Regions from separate parts of the Ningiella algicola genome, predicted to be linked through region 3. Evidence: predicted binding sites of a transcription regulator. Region 3 holds the regulator's gene; each other region holds the start of a gene.
The links. Region 3 encodes FNR, which switches genes on or off when oxygen is low (the NO sensors DNR and NnrR bind a similar motif). Its sites were predicted from a motif close to TTGATCTAGATCAA; they were not measured.
Positions count from the first base shown of each region.

Region 1: PN836_RS13005 (GbsR/MarR family transcriptional regulator) is a predicted target of FNR. The motif match lies at 1,686-1,699, and genes of this name have one in related genera.
Region 2: PN836_RS20560 (TraR/DksA family transcriptional regulator) is a predicted target of FNR. The motif match lies at 2,557-2,570, and genes of this name have one in related genera.
Region 4: PN836_RS10930 (YdcH family protein) is a predicted target of FNR. The motif match lies at 1,806-1,819, and genes of this name have one in related genera.

Region 1 covers NZ_CP171821.2:2,989,139-2,993,334, reverse strand. The annotation lists gene PN836_RS13010 (cytochrome ubiquinol oxidase subunit I) at 1-1,020, opposite strand, end outside; gene PN836_RS13005 (GbsR/MarR family transcriptional regulator) at 1,046-1,585, opposite strand; gene PN836_RS13000 (hypothetical protein) at 2,249-3,451, opposite strand; gene PN836_RS12995 (hypothetical protein) at 3,617-3,892, shown strand; gene PN836_RS12990 (FAD:protein FMN transferase) at 3,889-4,196, shown strand, end outside.
Region 2 covers NZ_CP171821.2:4,697,688-4,701,883, reverse strand. The annotation lists gene PN836_RS20575 (sensor histidine kinase) at 1-643, opposite strand, end outside; gene PN836_RS20570 (hypothetical protein) at 866-1,717, shown strand; gene PN836_RS20565 (DUF3718 domain-containing protein) at 1,814-2,182, opposite strand; gene PN836_RS20560 (TraR/DksA family transcriptional regulator) at 2,632-2,943, shown strand; gene PN836_RS20555 (prolyl hydroxylase family protein) at 3,052-3,852, shown strand; gene PN836_RS20550 (serine hydrolase) at 3,749-4,196, shown strand, end outside.
Region 3 covers NZ_CP171821.2:653,255-657,450, forward strand. The annotation lists gene PN836_RS02860 (heavy metal translocating P-type ATPase) at 1-287, shown strand, start outside; gene ccoS (cbb3-type cytochrome oxidase assembly protein CcoS) at 319-573, shown strand; gene PN836_RS02870 (sulfite exporter TauE/SafE family protein) at 605-1,273, shown strand; gene fnr (fumarate/nitrate reduction transcriptional regulator Fnr) at 1,300-2,037, shown strand; gene uspE (universal stress protein UspE) at 2,187-3,116, shown strand; gene ttcA (tRNA 2-thiocytidine(32) synthetase TtcA) at 3,231-4,142, shown strand; gene rssA (patatin-like phospholipase RssA) at 4,191-4,196, shown strand, end outside.
Region 4 covers NZ_CP171821.2:2,537,669-2,541,864, forward strand. The annotation lists gene PN836_RS10920 (glycogen synthase) at 1-460, shown strand, start outside; gene arcA (two-component system response regulator ArcA) at 662-1,366, shown strand; gene PN836_RS10930 (YdcH family protein) at 1,457-1,708, opposite strand; gene PN836_RS10935 (hypothetical protein) at 1,906-2,295, shown strand; gene pmbA (metalloprotease PmbA) at 2,317-3,648, opposite strand; gene yjgA (ribosome biogenesis factor YjgA) at 3,851-4,196, shown strand, end outside.

The DNA of each region.
Region 1 (4,196 bases), 2.3 Mb from region 3:
GAAGCTTGTCCACCAGGCCACGGCAATCATTAATAAGCCAGTACCTACCATAATCCGAAAACTAAAAAATACGGGTGCAACAGGAGGGTGTTCACCTACAAATTCGTTTAAACCCTGCAATTCGCCCTCTAAATCGTGAGTTAAGATGAGACTTGCCACATTGGGAATTTCCAACGCGAACTTGTTTGTGCGGGTTTCTTCATCTGGAATCGCAAAAAGGACTAAAGGCGCACCGCTTTCACTTTCCCAAAGTCCTTCCATCGCGGCAATTTTTTGCGGCTGATGTTCTAAGGTGTTTAAACCGTGCAAGTCACCAATAAAGGCTTGGGTGGGCGCTAAAATAGCGGCAGAAAACACCGCAATTTTGAGTGTTAACCGCGGTGCTTTTTTATTATCACCTCGATACAAGCGATAGGCGCTAATACCCGCTACCAAAAAACATACCGTAAGCGAAGAAGCCATCAGCATGTGAGTTAAGCGGTATGGAAAAGATGCGTTAAAGATGATGGCAAGCCAGTCGGTGGCATAGGCCACGCCGTCACGCACTTCAAAGCCAGCAGGAGTTTGCATCCACGAATTCAGAGAAATAATCCAAAAGGCCGACATTGTGGTGCCAAATGCAACGAGAAAGGTGGCGCTGGTATGTGCCCACGCAGGTACTCTATTAAAGCCAAAAAGCATAATGCCTAGCATAGATGCCTCTAAAAAGAAGGCGGTAAGCACTTCATAAGCCAGTAGCGGGCCTGCAATGTTGCCAACCGTTTCCATGAAGCCTGGCCAATTCGTTCCAAATTGAAACGACATGGTAATTCCACTTACCACTCCCAGAGCAAAGGTGAGAGCAAATACTTTTACCCAAAAACGATAGGCGCGCATCCAAACTGGGTGTTTAGACAGATCAAAGCGCACTTTAAAATAAAAGAGCAACCAACCTAAGGCGATAGTGATGGTTGGAAATAAAATATGAAAGCTGATATTTGCAGCAAACTGAATGCGCGACAAAATTAGGACATCTAACACCTTTCTCTCCTTCTACTTGAGCAAACTATGCAGGGCGTGGTTTGGGACTGAGTTTATCTTTTATATCAAGCACTTTACTAACACCTGATCCGAGCTTCATAAGCGTATTGAGCTTGTCTGGCGAGAGTTGCTGTAAGCTTTGTGTCCATTGAGTAATGTTTTCGAGTAAGTCATGAATCTCGTGGATGCGACTTTGCGCATATTGTTCCTGCTTATTAGCGGCTTCATCTAGCATAATATCGCGCAGCAAGCTTAAGGTCGGGTCCATCTCGCGTTTACGGCGCTGCTCGAACACTTTATTGGCCATGTCCCAAATGCTGCCTAAGGTTTGGAAATAGTCTTTTCGATCACCTTGTTTGTGAATGCGCTGCACCAACTGCCAAGCCATAAGCTCCTTGATACCCATGCTCACATTTCCTCTGGAAATGCTCAGCAAATCGCCTAGCTCGTTAGCGCTGAGCGGCTCTTCGCTAATAACCAACAGCGCATATATTTGACCAACCGTTCGGTTAAATCCCCACCGGCTTCCCATTTCGCCAAAGTGGAATACAAAGGATTCGATCATTGGCGTCATCTTAGGAGTCATACTCTGGTTTTGGTCGGCTATTTGGTTCATTGTCTTAATGTTCTGAAGTTTCAAAAATTATTGAAAGTATATATTATATTTGATCTAGATCAAGTTTTTATGAGCTTAATTGCCTTTTTTGTGGTTTCTCTTTTGGAGTGAAATGACGACTCTTATTGTGAAATGGGTGTCTCAATGGGGTGAAATAGAAGTGATTCGGCGCTCAAAGGCGCATATGCATTTTAGAGGGGTAACGGTCAAACTTCTAAGAAGTACACGTGGGGCTTGCATTAGACAATGAGCGGATGGAATAGAGTTGACGATTCTTCGTAGCAAACAATTCAGTATCTTCGCAGTCAACGGCAGGAATACGTAAAAAGCCACTGCTCGGTGCTCAAAGAATTAATAGCATCATGTTAGCAACAGTGTCTCCATCCGCTAAACGTTTCACTTTCATTTCAATCAAAATGAGACTTTCATATCAAAAAATTCTCATCATTTAGTGAAATTGCGGGACTCGCCATTTCAACGAACATGAGACCTCACAATTCTTCAGAGTTTTTAAGCAACCTACAGATTCGTCTAGTGAGACAATGGCAATAGGGTGAGATGGAATTAATCAAAACAGCGACACCCCATCAATGCTAGCCATCCCTTTTTATTTTACCTTTTGTAAGCCGATACTATCTCGCATATCGTTTTCTCGACCTTATTCGCCTCCGAGCGACTATTCAAGCGCTCAGCCACTCGATACTTTTGGGCGTTTTTCCCTACGGTGAAAAGCTGGTAGTAAGTGGTAGTTTTAGTACCATAGCTTACGGTCGCTCCACCTTTTAAGTAAAAGGACTGGATATCTTTAATGGGCAAGCTTTGTGATGAAAACGATATACCGAAGTAAAGCCGTTGCGACTTAAGATTTTCACTATCGATGGTAACTAACAGGGCCTTTCCTAAATATTGCAAGCCCGCTAAAGCAAGCCCCAACCCGATTAATGGAAACACAATCCCAAAAATCATGGGAGCATCATTCATATCGACAATAATTCCGATACTCGCAAACAAAACGCCTATCAATACAAGAAGTACGCCATTGAGCGGACGCTTGAAAGGCGCAAAGTAAATGGTTGATTTATCTGCTGTTCGCTTTAGTTGTGCAATGCCACTTAATGCTTCACCGGCGGCGAAGCCCGTGGCTTCATACGTTTCGGTGCCATGACAAATGTGTTGTGACTTTTCACCGCTTTCAAATACGGGTATCTCATACAATCGCTGAATTTTATCGTCAATTTCGAGTTCAACCCGCCAGATCACATTGGTTTTTGAGTTCTCCACTCTACCGCTGGGAGGTAAGCCCTCTTGGACGTCAAACCTAAATCGTATATCACAGCCACCAGAGTTTGCTTGCACATGACACACGCCATCGTTTTCCCATTCTACGTGCTCACGCACTCCAGAATTGCTACTATTGTTTGAATGTGTGCGTTTAATGCAAAGTAGCTTCACCCTCGCGCTCATTTCAGAGTGATGCGCTAACTTACACGCAATTTTGCCACCTACATGACCGCCAATAGCGCCGGGAAAAGGGTCAAGGCTAAGGGGCATCGGACCAATCGTTCGCCACAGCGAGTACTGCTTGTATGTCTGAAACAGGATTGCGATTAGACTCAGCGGGAATAGCAACAGCAAATAGACAGCAGGCTCTTCACTCGCATTTGCTAGCAATTCATCACGCTTAATATACAGCCCATAACAAATCCATGACCAAATCACCGAAAAGACATAGGATATTATGAGCTGAATTTTGGTGTATGAGGTAATTTGATTTTTAGCCCATGCCTTTTTTTCTAACCAAGGGGTATCATTCAATCTAGTTTCTCACTGTACTTAGTTTACATGCTAAAAAATAGGAGGGCGTAAATCATGCGGTTTCACCCACCATTTTATAGAGTTGAGTCTACTTTACATGTTATATATACCTAATAAATTTCTTCTATGCCTGACAATAGGCCTTATATTATGTAGGAGCTTGGAATGGACTTTACCGACGCTAACATGTACCTGGTCATCGCTGTGACTATGTCGGCTGCAATCGGTATTACCCTATTTTTTGTCGGCAGTTTAATTACCATCGCAGGCGCTTTTGCCAAAAATGACAAAGGCTTTGCTATTGCCTGTATCATCTTTTTACCGCTCAGTGCGGTGTACTGTTTGCTCAATTATGAACACACAAAGTACCCTGCAAAATATGTCTTTTCTGGCATCGCTTTATTAGGTTTAACGCTAGCAACGAGTATATGGATTTTATGAGCCGTCAATCAATTTCAAAAAAACGTATCAATACGCAAATTTTGGTCATCCTAATGTTTTGTACTTTAGCCATGAGTGGTCAAAGCTTTTCTCAATGGGAGGAGCGAAGCGCGGCTATCATGGGCACTAATATCCGCGCTGAGGTCTATCATGAAAGCGAGCAGCTTAGAAACCAAGCGCTTTCTGCGGTGATGATGCAGATGGAAGAGATTAATCAGCTAATGAGTCCTTACATCGACTCCAGCGAATTGAGTCTATTGAATCGAGAAGCTGCAACACGCAAAGTGGTGGTCAGTGATGAGCT
Region 2 (4,196 bases), 700 kb from region 3:
TCACGCTTGACAGTAATTTGTCTTTATCGTCCGTTCTCACGAGCGCGCTGATTGCGCTTAGGCAATTGAACAAAAAATGCGGGCTCAGTTGCGACTGCAAAAGCTGAAGCTTCTGTTGCGATAGCACCAGGGCATTTTCAGCGTCTTTTTGCGCCAACGCTAATGCGTCAATGGCGGTTTGTTTGGAGCGCTGATAGGCGATGAGCGCTGTGCATGCCACCAAGCAAAAGAGCGCTAAAATGGTATAAAGAAATATCAAGGCCTTTGGGGTCTGAGCAAGTACTTCGGAAGCGCTACGCTCGGGTAGTTCATAAAAATACGCATACACGACACCGTCGTACACAAAAAACAGGGGGAGCCATATGAACGTTGACACGACTCCCAGCGCGAAAAATAGCCGCTTTATCCCCAAATCAAAAAAACGTTTTAGGGCGACGTATAAGAAGGTGCACAATATTGCCCAACTGGCATAAGCAGACCCATAATATAAGAAATCACGCAAACTAAGTGTTTTGTCGGCCTGATACGAGAGCGCATCGAAGTGACCGGTAAGTAAATGCGAAAAGGCAATCACAAGCCAAACGCCTAATGAGATTAGCCAAGTGTTTATTAGCTCTTGTGGGGTGACACTCTGTCCTTTCATGCCCTCAGTATGAAAAAGTAAGCCTTTGAATACAAGGGTTTATCTTAACAATTTCGCGCTTATTCCTCTGCGTTAGCTTTCATCCACATCATTGGGCGTTTAGTCACCAAAGCTATTGATTTTGTCCCTGTCTTATTGCGCGCTTTGAGCGATGTCATTCACTGTGAGGTCGTGATCAAAGGTCACCCATGTTTCATAAAACTCATTCAAAGGATGATTCCAATGCTCAGAATACAACTTATCGTAAAAACATTGCTTACGTTTATACTGGCTATATTGATATGCCTCGGCGCGCAAGCGAAAAACAAACTCCCTATTGCCTTTCTTAGCTTTGACGGTTTGCATGTTGCGGCTGACGGCACGCGCTACGCGGCAGATGGTGCCGATGGCACGAATGTTTACAAGGTAGACGATAAAGGCGTTATTACTGTGTTTGCGACTGGACTTGCCGGCCCTATTGATATTACCAGCGACAGTGCAGGCAATTTATTTGTAACGAACTTCAATAAGCCTGTTATCACAAAAATTGAGCCCGACGGCACAACAAGTGAATTCGCAGTTACCGATTTAGGTCCTTCTGGCATCACGATTGACGAGTACGATAATTTATACGTCTCTCAGTACGGCTCTCTAGCAGGCGGCGGTGATACAGTTTATCAAATTACGCCAAACGGTGAAGTATCAGTTTATGCCCAAGGCGGTCTATTGGACACATCTGTCGGAATTACAATGGATGATTTAGGTAATCTTTATGTGGCTAACTTTAACAATGGAAAGATCATTAAGATTACGCCTCAACGTGAGCAAATCCTGATGGCCGAGTTTCCCTCACCGGACGGTTTTGCCATCGGCCACTTGGTTTATGCCAATAATCGTTTGTTTGCGACAGGCCTTATTGATCAGCTTATTTACATCATCAGAAACAATGGACGCGTGAGAGCAAGAGATATTGTTAAAGAGGGCGAGTTTCCTAATGGTATTGCCCTTGATGCAACGCGAAATGAAGTAATTTTTACCAATACATTCGCAGCGTCATTTGGCTTCGATAGAATTCGATTGCCGAAACAGCACTGATCTACTAAGCATTCAAATTAAACAAAAGACGCTCTTAAAATGAGCGCCTTTTGTTTTCTAGATGCATTTGTTATTTGTCACTAAGCACGACTTGCACTAACCCTCTGAGCGAATTATCTTTCCGTTTTTCGTGCGCGCAATGTCGTAGATTTTGCCATAACGTACGCGATACTTATCAAGACGATTGGCAACTTTCTCATTGCCTGCCTCGCGCGCAAAATCGGCGATATTGATGCCGTTGCAGGTGATGCCATTTACCGCTGTTGAATAATCTTCGCTCATAAATCTCGAAGGATGTGCCTGTTTAATCATATTTCGGATTTTCCCTTTACTATCTTGTGTAACAGCAACACAAAGACGGCTCTCGTAGGAATTATCACTGGCTTCGTATTTAGGTGAGTGCGCAATACTTGCAGCGCTTAAGGTAATTAGTGAGGTAGCTAATGCGGTTTTGATGATGTTCATAACACTCTCCAGATTTTTGTCTTGCGACAGTTCGCATATCTATAGTCGCTAACAAATCTAAAAAAGTTATCTATTTTGCATGTGAGGATGTAAGGGAATGTGTCTGCATGCTTGCATTGAACCAAGCTTAATCAAGCTAATTTTCATGGACTTAAGAAAACCAGCGCCACATTTATAATTGGAATCTTTTACATCTGGCAATAAACACCTGTCAAAAAGTACGATAACTTACACAAGTCGAAACGTCCTTGGTCTTCGTTTTTCAACTACCCCAAAGTTGCCATCTCGAATACGCTATAACAGTATTACCATAGCCAAACCGACTGTGATGCTTTGGCGAGTATGCTTTAAATATACAAAAGCTAAACAATAGCTTGACGCAAATCAATTCATTTATTTACATCTGGTTTACACTGCATCTATATAATTTTGATTAACGGAGTGTCCATATGACAGATAGAAAAGAGCGTATGCTAGCCCTTAAGAAAGAGCTGAGCGAAAGAATTTCAAAAATTGACAAAGACTTGCACAGCAGAACCAGTAGCACAAAGTTTTCTGAGCAAGTGGTTGATGGGCAAAACGACGACGTTCTGTTAAATCTGAAAAATGAAGCCTTGTATGAACTGGAACAAATTGACCGGGCCTTAGTTAAGATGTCACGAGACTTATATGGTATTTGCGAGAAATGCCACAATGACATCAGCCCCGAACGCCTTGATGCTGTGCCGTTTGCTGCTCAGTGCAAGGCCTGCGCTGCGTAGTAAGTTCTACATCAGGTTAAATAGGGCATGGACTTCTAATATAACTTCTGGCACAGATCCTGCTGATATTGAGATTATTACCTGACTTTAAAATGGGGAACTTAATCAATGGCTGCGATACCTGCTCAAATAAAACATACAATCAAAACTGGCCTTAAAAGAGGCGATAATCCTAACGCGCTAATGGCACATTTAATTGAATCTGGATGGCCGTTTGAGGTAAGTGCAACACTCTTCAACAAGAAGCATATTCGCGACTTTAAACCAGAGCGCGATCGAGCATATTACAACAGCCTAGCGAAGCCTAAAATCATGGGTAATGAAGAAGTGCAAATACTCGAAGGCAAGAGGGCCACGGTTTTACAACTAGACAATTTTTTGTCGCAAGACGAATGTGAAGTAATTATTAATGCCGGCAAAGGTAGGCTTGAACCGTCTGTTACACTTAATCCTGAAGCAGGCAGTGGCTTTAGAACCTCTTCGACTTGCCATTTTGAGCCTGGCAGTAGCGATGTAATATCGGGCATTGACCACAAAATTATAAAAACCTTAGGTTTAGCAAAACAAGTCAGATCAGAATCCATTCAGATTCAACGCTATCAAGCCAATCAACAGTACAAAGCGCATTATGATTTTTTCATGCCCGGCACCGATGGCTTTGCTTTAAATGCAAAAAATGGAGGGCAACGCTCATGGACGTTTATGGTATATTTAAGTAATGTTGAATCAGGTGGGGAAACATACTTTCCTCAACTTAAATTGAGCGTAGCGCCAAAGCGGGGAACGGCCGTAGTGTGGAACAATCTTGACGCGCTTGGCACGCCAAATAAACGAACACTTCACGCGGGCACGCCCGTTATTAGCGGCGAAAAATTCATTATCACGAAATGGTTTAGAGAAATGCTGTAGTGTTTGGTGTGCTGCTTCTTTATCAAAACCTGTCTTTGCATGGATTGTTTTTGCGCTTACCGAAAAAGGAGTAATTGATATAGATAAAAGCTTACATGAGGCTGGTTTTAAATACGCTAGAATTTCAAATGCCAGCTATTTTGAAAAGCTAACACCTAAACTTATTTTGATGCATCGAAGTGGATTACCCAACTGGGCTGGCGACCCCAGAGACCATGACCGAACTGACAATATTGAATTCATTCACACCCCTGGAAGCTTTCATTCATACTCTGGCGAAGCATACTTGCTATTGCAAAAATTTATAGAGCTTAAGACAGATATGTCGCTTCAGTCACTTTTTG
Region 3 (4,196 bases):
TTGCTGCAGCTGATGTTTCAGTTGCCGTCGGTAATGCCTCTGATCTTGCAAAGAATGCGGCAGACGTAATTTTACTCAATCCTAGCTTACATTCACTAGTTGACCTAATTGAAATGGCAGAAAAGACCAAACGTAAAATTAAACAAAATATCGCTTGGGCGCTTGGGTATAACCTCCTTGTCCTTCCGTTTGCGGTCAGCGGTGTACTTTCGCCATGGCAGGCCGCACTTGGAATGTCGCTATCTTCGATAATAGTGGTATATAACTCTACACGATTAATGCGATAATAAGGCTTAGAACTTATTGTTAGGCGTAGCCATGAGCATTATTTTTGTCTTAATTCCATTAGCCATTATTATTGTTTCTATTGCAATAGGCGTGTTTTTTTGGGCCGTAAAGTCTAATCAGTTTGACGACCTTGAACGTCAGGGCTATAGCATTTTGTTTGATGATGATATAAAGCAAGATGACAAAGCAAATCCTACAAAATGCGAAAGCATCGCGTTTAGCTCAGATGAATGCTCAGATGAATCACAAAAAGACAGTTTGACTGAAAATCACAAAGAAATTTGATCATACTTCATCCTACTAATGAACCCCGCACATGAGTGAATTCAATTTACTATCAGCTTTTTTGATGGGACTCGCTGGCGGTGTTCACTGCGTAGGAATGTGTGGGGGTATCGCAAGTGCTTTTAGCTTCGCTATCCCAAAAGGCGAGTCCAAAATCGTTTATATTTTATCGTACAACAGCGGCCGCATTGCCTCATATACAATGGCAGGCGCGCTAACCGGCTTTCTAGGCGCTATCGCCAGTAGCGCCATTACCACCACCTTACCCATCTTAACAATGATAAGTGCCTTATTTTTAATTTTACTTGCTCTGTACATTAGTGATGTATACAAAGGATTGTCATATTTTGAAAAAGCTGGCGGATACCTGTGGCGTAAGATTCAACCCTTGTCTAAAAAGTGCTTACCCTTTAAAAACCCAAGTTATGCGCTCGCATACGGCGCTGTTTGGGGCTGGTTGCCTTGCGGTCTTGTTTACGCAGCGCTAACGTGGTCTTTAGCAGCTGGCGATGCAGTTAGCGGTGCGCTGTTTATGTTAATGTTCGGCCTGGGCACATTCCCCGCTTTAATTGCGACTTCTTTAGGCGCATCGTATATCATTCCTATTTTACAACACAGAGCGTTTCGATACATTGTGGCGCTTTGTTTGATTATTTTCTCGTTTGTTTTGATTTTCAATATGGTTCACGGTATAAAGTGATCTGAATAATAAAAAGGAATGTGGCCATGGCAACCAGTCCTGAGCTCTCCATACATTGTGAGACCTGTAGTTTTAGTCATCTTTGCCTACCTGTTAGTCTTAACAAGTCTGAATTAGAATCTTTAGATGACATTATCGAACGTAAACGTCCTTTACATAAGCATGATAAGCTTGTGAGTTCTGGTCAAGCTTTCCATTCCTTATACGCGGTACGTTCTGGCTCATTTAAGTCTTATGTTAGTGACAAAGATGGCGTCGAACAAATTGTGGGTTTTCATTTCCCGGGCGATATTATTGGCTTTGACGCTTTAAAGGACCAGACTCATCAGAGCTATTCACAGGCACTTGAGACTGCTATGGTCTGTGAACTGCCGTATGAAACCTTAGATAAAGTATCTGAAAAGTATCCAAAACTCCGTCAACAAATCATGAAGTTCATGAGTGCTGAAATTAAACATGACCATGATTTGATGATGCTTCTTAGTAAAAGGAGTGCTGAAGAGCGTTTGTTACATTTTATTAGCCACCTTTCACAGCGTTTTGATGAGCGAGGATACTCAGCAAAGCAGTTCAATTTATCTATGACACGCAACGAGATTGGAAATTACCTCGGCTTAACGGTTGAAACCATTAGTCGTTTGTTAACACGATTTCAAAAAGAAAACTTAATTAAAGTTGACGGTAAACTTATCACGATCGTAGATTTTGATGGTCTCAAGCAACGAATGCCAGAGTCAGAGATCCCCTTCGCTGCCGTTAATTAGCAGGTCTGATTGAAATCGTAAGTTTATTACCTTTATATTTTATCTAGCACAAGGTGGTTACATGCATATGTTAACCACCTTTTTTATAATGCTTAAGTGCTCTACCTGAAGTCTGGATAACAATCTGCAACGACATAACGGAGTAAATTATGACCTTAAGCTCACACGATAGCGTGTTCACATGCCAACGTATTCTCGTCGTTTTTGACCCTTATCACACTGAACAACCTGCGTATCATCGAGCCTGTTTTTTGGCCAAAAAGCTTAATGCAGAGCTTTTAGTAGTCAGTTGCATTTATGATGAAACATACGACATGACCAATTTTCTTAGCGCTGAACAGCGCGTTGACATGAAATCCGCCCTGCTTAACGGTCAACTCAAAGCCATGCAAGCCTGTACTGCAAAAACTATTGGTGTAAAAGTGTCCGTGAAATCTGTATGGCATAAGTCATTGCATCAAGGGATCATCGACGTCGCCACTCACGAAGATTGCGACATGATTGTAAAGGCATGTAAAAATCATACTAAATTTGCACATAAACTGTTTACTCCCTCCGATTGGCGTTTATTGCGGTATAGCCCACTTAATGTCTTGATGGTAAAAGATCATGACTGGCCAGAAAATGGAAATATTGTCGCTTCGATCAGTGTTGATACAAACGATAAAGTACACAATTTGTTAAGTGAACGCGTCACAAAAATCAGCTGCGACCTGGCGAAAATGGTCAACGCGCGAGTCAACTTGGCAAACACTTTTGCAGGCGCACCGGTGCATGTTGCTATCGAAGTACCTAGTTTTAACGCGCAAGCTTATAACCAAGATATCCAGGATAAACACGAGAAAGACGTGCATACCATTGCGCAAGCGCACGACATACCAGATGATCAGGTATTTGTATCAGAAGGACTTCCTGAAGATATCATTCCTAAAGTGTGTGAAAAGCTTGATGCCGAATTGTTAGTACTGGGCTCGGTTGGTCGCCGGGGTATATCTGCAGCGCTCTTGGGCAATACTGCAGAGCATATTATTGATCATGTCACATGCGATACCCTGGTGATAAAACCACAGTTAAAATAGTGCTTAATGGCAAACGATAAAGCGTACTTCTATGGGTGATTTACAGTCATAAGTCTCGTATACTGGCGGCGTTTTAAGTATTAGGTTTTATGCATTACGTTTTAGGAAAAGCTTATGTCAGTAAATGGCTCACTCACTACTCAGAGCAAATCGAAGTATAGTTTTAATAAACTACAAAAACGCTTACGCCGTGAGACCTCAAAAGCCATTGCCGACTTCAATATGATAGAAGACGGCGATCATATTATGCTGTGTTTATCAGGCGGCAAGGACAGCTATACCCTACTCGACTCATTAATGTATCTTCAGCGTATAGCACCCATTCACTTTTCAATTGTGGCGGTTAATCTTGATCAAAAACAGCCAGGCTTTCCTGAGCATATTCTTCCAGCGTATTTGTCTGAACTGGGAGTGGAATATAAGATAGTTGAGGAAGATACGTATTCCATCGTTAAAGAAAAAGTACCTGAAGGAAAGACGACCTGCTCTCTGTGCTCACGCTTACGCCGCGGTATACTCTATCGCACGGCAAGCGAGCTTAAAGCAACAAAAATCGCTTTAGGTCATCATCGTGATGACATGTTAGAGACATTGTTTTTGAATATGTTTTATGGGGGCAAAATTAAGTCCATGCCGCCAAAACTCCTAAGTGACGATGGCAAACACATCGTTATAAGGCCACTAGCCTACTGCAAAGAGTCAGATATTCAAAAATATTCAAGTGCAATGAACTTCCCAATCATTCCCTGCAATCTTTGCGGCTCTCAAGAAAACCTCCAGCGCAAAAATATCAAAATGATGCTTCAAGACTGGCAGCAACGTTTTCCCGGACGCGTGGAGTCGATGTTCAGCGCTATGCAGAATATTAAACCCTCTCATATGCTTGACCATGCGATGTTTGATTTTAAAGGCCTAAATCGAGATACCAAATTTAAAGGTGAAGGCGACATTGGCTTTGATAATGAGGCTTTTGAACAAAGCTTTAGCCAGCCAGATGCGGATAACACCATTCTGGAAATAAAGTGATTAGTAGAAGATGATCAATAACACGTGCACGAATAAACAGGAGTATTTGTGAAA
Region 4 (4,196 bases), 1.9 Mb from region 3:
ACATCGCGTGCAATTAGTCATTATGGGAACGGGCGACCCGGTGATCACCCAAGAGCTACACCAAATTGCTGAGAAGCACGCTGACCGATTTACTTTCATAGAAGCATTCTCGCCCGAATTTGCACACTTAATTGAAGCGGGTAGCGATTTCTTTTTAATGCCTTCGGAGTTTGAACCTTGCGGTTTGAATCAAATGTATAGCTTAGCTTATGGCACCATACCTATTGTGAGAGAAGTCGGTGGTTTGGCAGATACGGTAATTGATGCTCAATACGAGAATGCGACAGGTTTTGTTTTTAAAGATCCTACTCCATTAGCTTTGTTAAATTGCTTACGAAAAATTGTGCTTATTTCACAAGAACAGCCTCAAGTAATTGCCAAGATGCAGGAACGTGGCATGGCGACTCGCTTTACCTGGGAGCGAGCGGCCCAGCAGTACGAAATGGTGTACGAAGATTAAGCCTTACTTGCATCGATGAGATAGTGAATTTATGGTGCGGTAGTGCTCACTTTTGTCCTTGTTTTTACATGTTTTTTTTACGCTAGCACGAAAGTTACTTTTAAAGTTCGCAATTTTTTGAAATACTGTTGATGGGCTATCCATATATAAAGACGTTGACAGCTCCACACCCAACTTGACTAACTTACATAGTGTAGACACATGCAAACGCCAAACATACTAATAGTAGAAGACGAAGTTGTTACTCGTACAACCTTAAAAAGCTTGTTTGAGGCTGAGGGTTATAATGTATTCGAAGCCGAGAACGGTGAAGAAATGCATGACTTTTTCGAAAACAACGCGATTAACTTAGTCATTATGGACATCAACCTACCCGGTAAGAATGGTTTGATTCTGGCGCGTGAAGTCAGAGATAGAAAAAATGTCGGTTTGATATTCTTAACCGGTCGCGACAATGATGTTGATCGCATCCTTGGATTAGAAATAGGCGCTGACGATTACCTTACCAAGCCCTTTAATCCTCGTGAGCTGACCATCAGAGCGCGCAATTTATTATCTCGTACAAGCAACACGGCTGAAGACGATGATTTGCCCAGCAAAGTAAAATTCAATGGATGGACACTAGATGGCGACAGCCGCAGTCTTATCTCTCATAATGGAAAAGAATTTAGACTACCGCGCAGTGAATTTAGAGCCTTGCATTTGTTTTTAAGCAATCCTGGCAAAATTCTCACGCGTGAGCAATTAATTATGGAAATGACCGGCAGAGAGCTTCGCCCCAATGACCGAACGGTTGACGTAACAATAAGACGCATTCGTAAACACTTTGAGTCTGAGCCAAATGATGAAGAGCTAATTGTCACCATTCATGGTGAAGGTTATCGCTTCTGTGGCGAGGTCGACTAAAAAGTCCGTCACTCAGATATACCAAAGGCGCAAATTAAAATGCGCCTTTTTTGCATGTTTCAAACTGTTTTTTGCTGCTGCAAAGCGTCTTTACTGCGAAGATTCTTCTCTTTGCACTTGGCTGAACAAAGCGTCTTTAAGCTCTACACGCTTAAACTTTAGCTGATCTAGATAATCATCATCTGTCGCTTTTTCTCCTTTCTCAATCTGATAAACCTCGTGGTCAATGTCATGATATTCATCAAACATTTTTGCAAAATGCCGGTCGTGCATTTTTAAATGGCGAATCGTGTGATGATGATCGGGGAATTCTTTCAACAAACTGTGTTTTTCTAATGACATATTGTGCACCTCAATGGTTGTCGATTTTCGTGTTGATAAGGCGCAAGCACTTATCAAGTTCTCAGCTCTATACTGCCAATAATACTGCTGTAAATAATTGATCTGTGTCAGCTCTATTTAATAATCTGATAAAAATTTTGAACGATTGTTGAGCATTTTCAGGTCTTGTATAAGAAGACAAAAAATCGCGAGCAAATATGAACATGTATAAAATGGTTGAAAGCAATCCGTGCACTCGACGCTGTTCAGGCACAATTTCGTCATTCATGGGAAAAAGCAGTCTGCTTACGATTATTATGCTGCTAGGCGCTTGTAGCTCGGCTATAGATAGGCACGAGCAAGCGAATCTGGTTCTCAATCAAAATGTGGACTGCTCAATGGCAGAATCTCACATTGAGATGCTTAAAAAGGAAAGGACAAGCACGTCTGAAAAGATTGCTAACAATGTGGCGACAATTTTGCCAACAACAGCGATATTGAATTTGCTTTCAGGCGAATATGGAAGCCGGCGAGCAATTGCGTCTGGCGACTTTGATCAAATGCTCTATATGAAAATAGACAGCATCAATAAAGAATGTATGAGCTAGTCTTGAGCGTTATTACTAGACTCACATACCGGCTACCTGCATCTCACTAATTAAGACTGACCCGGTTTGAAGAGCGCCTCTCACTTCACGCTCTTCACCAATGGCAACAATGTTCATTAACATATCTTTTAGATTGCCAGCGATAGTAATTTCGTGCACTGGATATTGGATTACGCCATTTTCCACCCAAAAACCAGCGGCACCCCGGCTATAGTCGCCATTAACAATGTTGACCCCTTGCCCCATAAGCTCAGTCACAATTAGTCCGCTGCCCATTTCGCGCAGCAATTCCTCATCAGAATGGCCAGTGTCGCTCACAACACAATTGTGGATACCACCCGCATGACCATTGGTTTTAAGACCTAGCTTGCGAGCCGAATAACTGGTGAGTAGATAGTGCTCTAGCATGCCATTTTTGACAATGTCCATATCAACCGTACGCACCCCTTCGTTGTCAAAAACGCTACTCGCCAAACCGCGCTTTACATGCGGTCTTTCTTCTATGCTTAGCCATTGCGGGAACACTTGAGTATTGATTGAATCAAGTAAAAACGAAGACTTGCGATATAAACTACCGCCACTCACAGCGCTAACGAAATGACCGAATAAACCAGAGGCGATATCGCGATGGAAAAGTACGGGCACTTTGGCGGTAGAAATTTTACGTGCGCCTAAGCGCGACACAGTTTGCTTCCCTGCAGATTCTCCGACGCTTTGTGCACTATCGAGCTTATTTGGCTCGCGAGAAATGGTGTACGCATAGTCGCGCTGCATGTCGTCGCCCTCTTGGGCAATAAGTACACAGCTTAAACTGTAGCGACTGCTAGGATAGCCTGCATTGATTCCGTGAGTATTCCCGTAAACGCGAACGCCGAGGTTAGCGTTATAGCTTGCGCCATCTGAGTTTTGAATACGTGCGTCACTATCAAGGCCCGCTTTTTCCGCACTGAGCGCTTGTTCAAGCGCAAATTCAGCGTCCAATTCTTGCGGGTGATACAAATCTAGATCCGGAAATTCAGTTGCGATTACGTCCGGTTCGGCTAAGCCCGCGCAATCGTCCTCACTGGTGTACTTAGCAATCTCAATTGCTTTCTCAACCGTCAGTTTTAGCGCTTTCGGACTTAAGTCAGCGCTTGAAGCACTTCCTTTTTTGTTACCGACAAACACACAAACGCCAAGGCCACCGTCATTCGTAAATTCAACGGTTTCAATTTCTTGCATGCGCGCACCAACAGAAATACCTTGCACCTTTGACATACTGGCCTCGCATCCTGTCGCGCCGAGTTTTTTTGCCAGAGAAAGTGTGTCTTCTACTATATTTTGAATTTCGCTTAACTGCTGGTCTACTTGCATATATGTCTACTTACTAATTGTTAGAGTGATATAAGATGTGTGCTCAGATTCAACTATTGATAAGGTGACAGCATGTGGGTTTTACGCACAAGCCCTGATACAATGCGCACAGTCTAGCATTATAACCAACAAAATTTACTAGCAAAAGTAAGCTACTGGCAGAAATATGACCTCTTCTTCTTCAAACAAATCAGCAAATAACATGACAAACAGTGACTTATTTGCAAGCCCTGAAAGCTCGGAATACGAAGCTACTGACTTTTCAAGCAAAACTGAGCTGAAGCAGGCTTCTGAGCTTCTAAAGAAACTTGGCCTTGAACTGATTAATTTAACCAAAGGCGAGCGACAAAAGCTGGCATTAGATGAGGAGCTTGAGGATGCGCTTGAATTAGCCTCAAAAATAAATCGTAAAAAGGAAGGGTTTAGACGCCAAGTCCAGCTCATCGGTAAACTGTTAAGAAAACGCGATGTCGCCCCCATCACTTTAGCTTTAGATAAACTAAAGAATGCCCATACTCACGATGTTCAGAAGTTTCACCAGCTAGAAA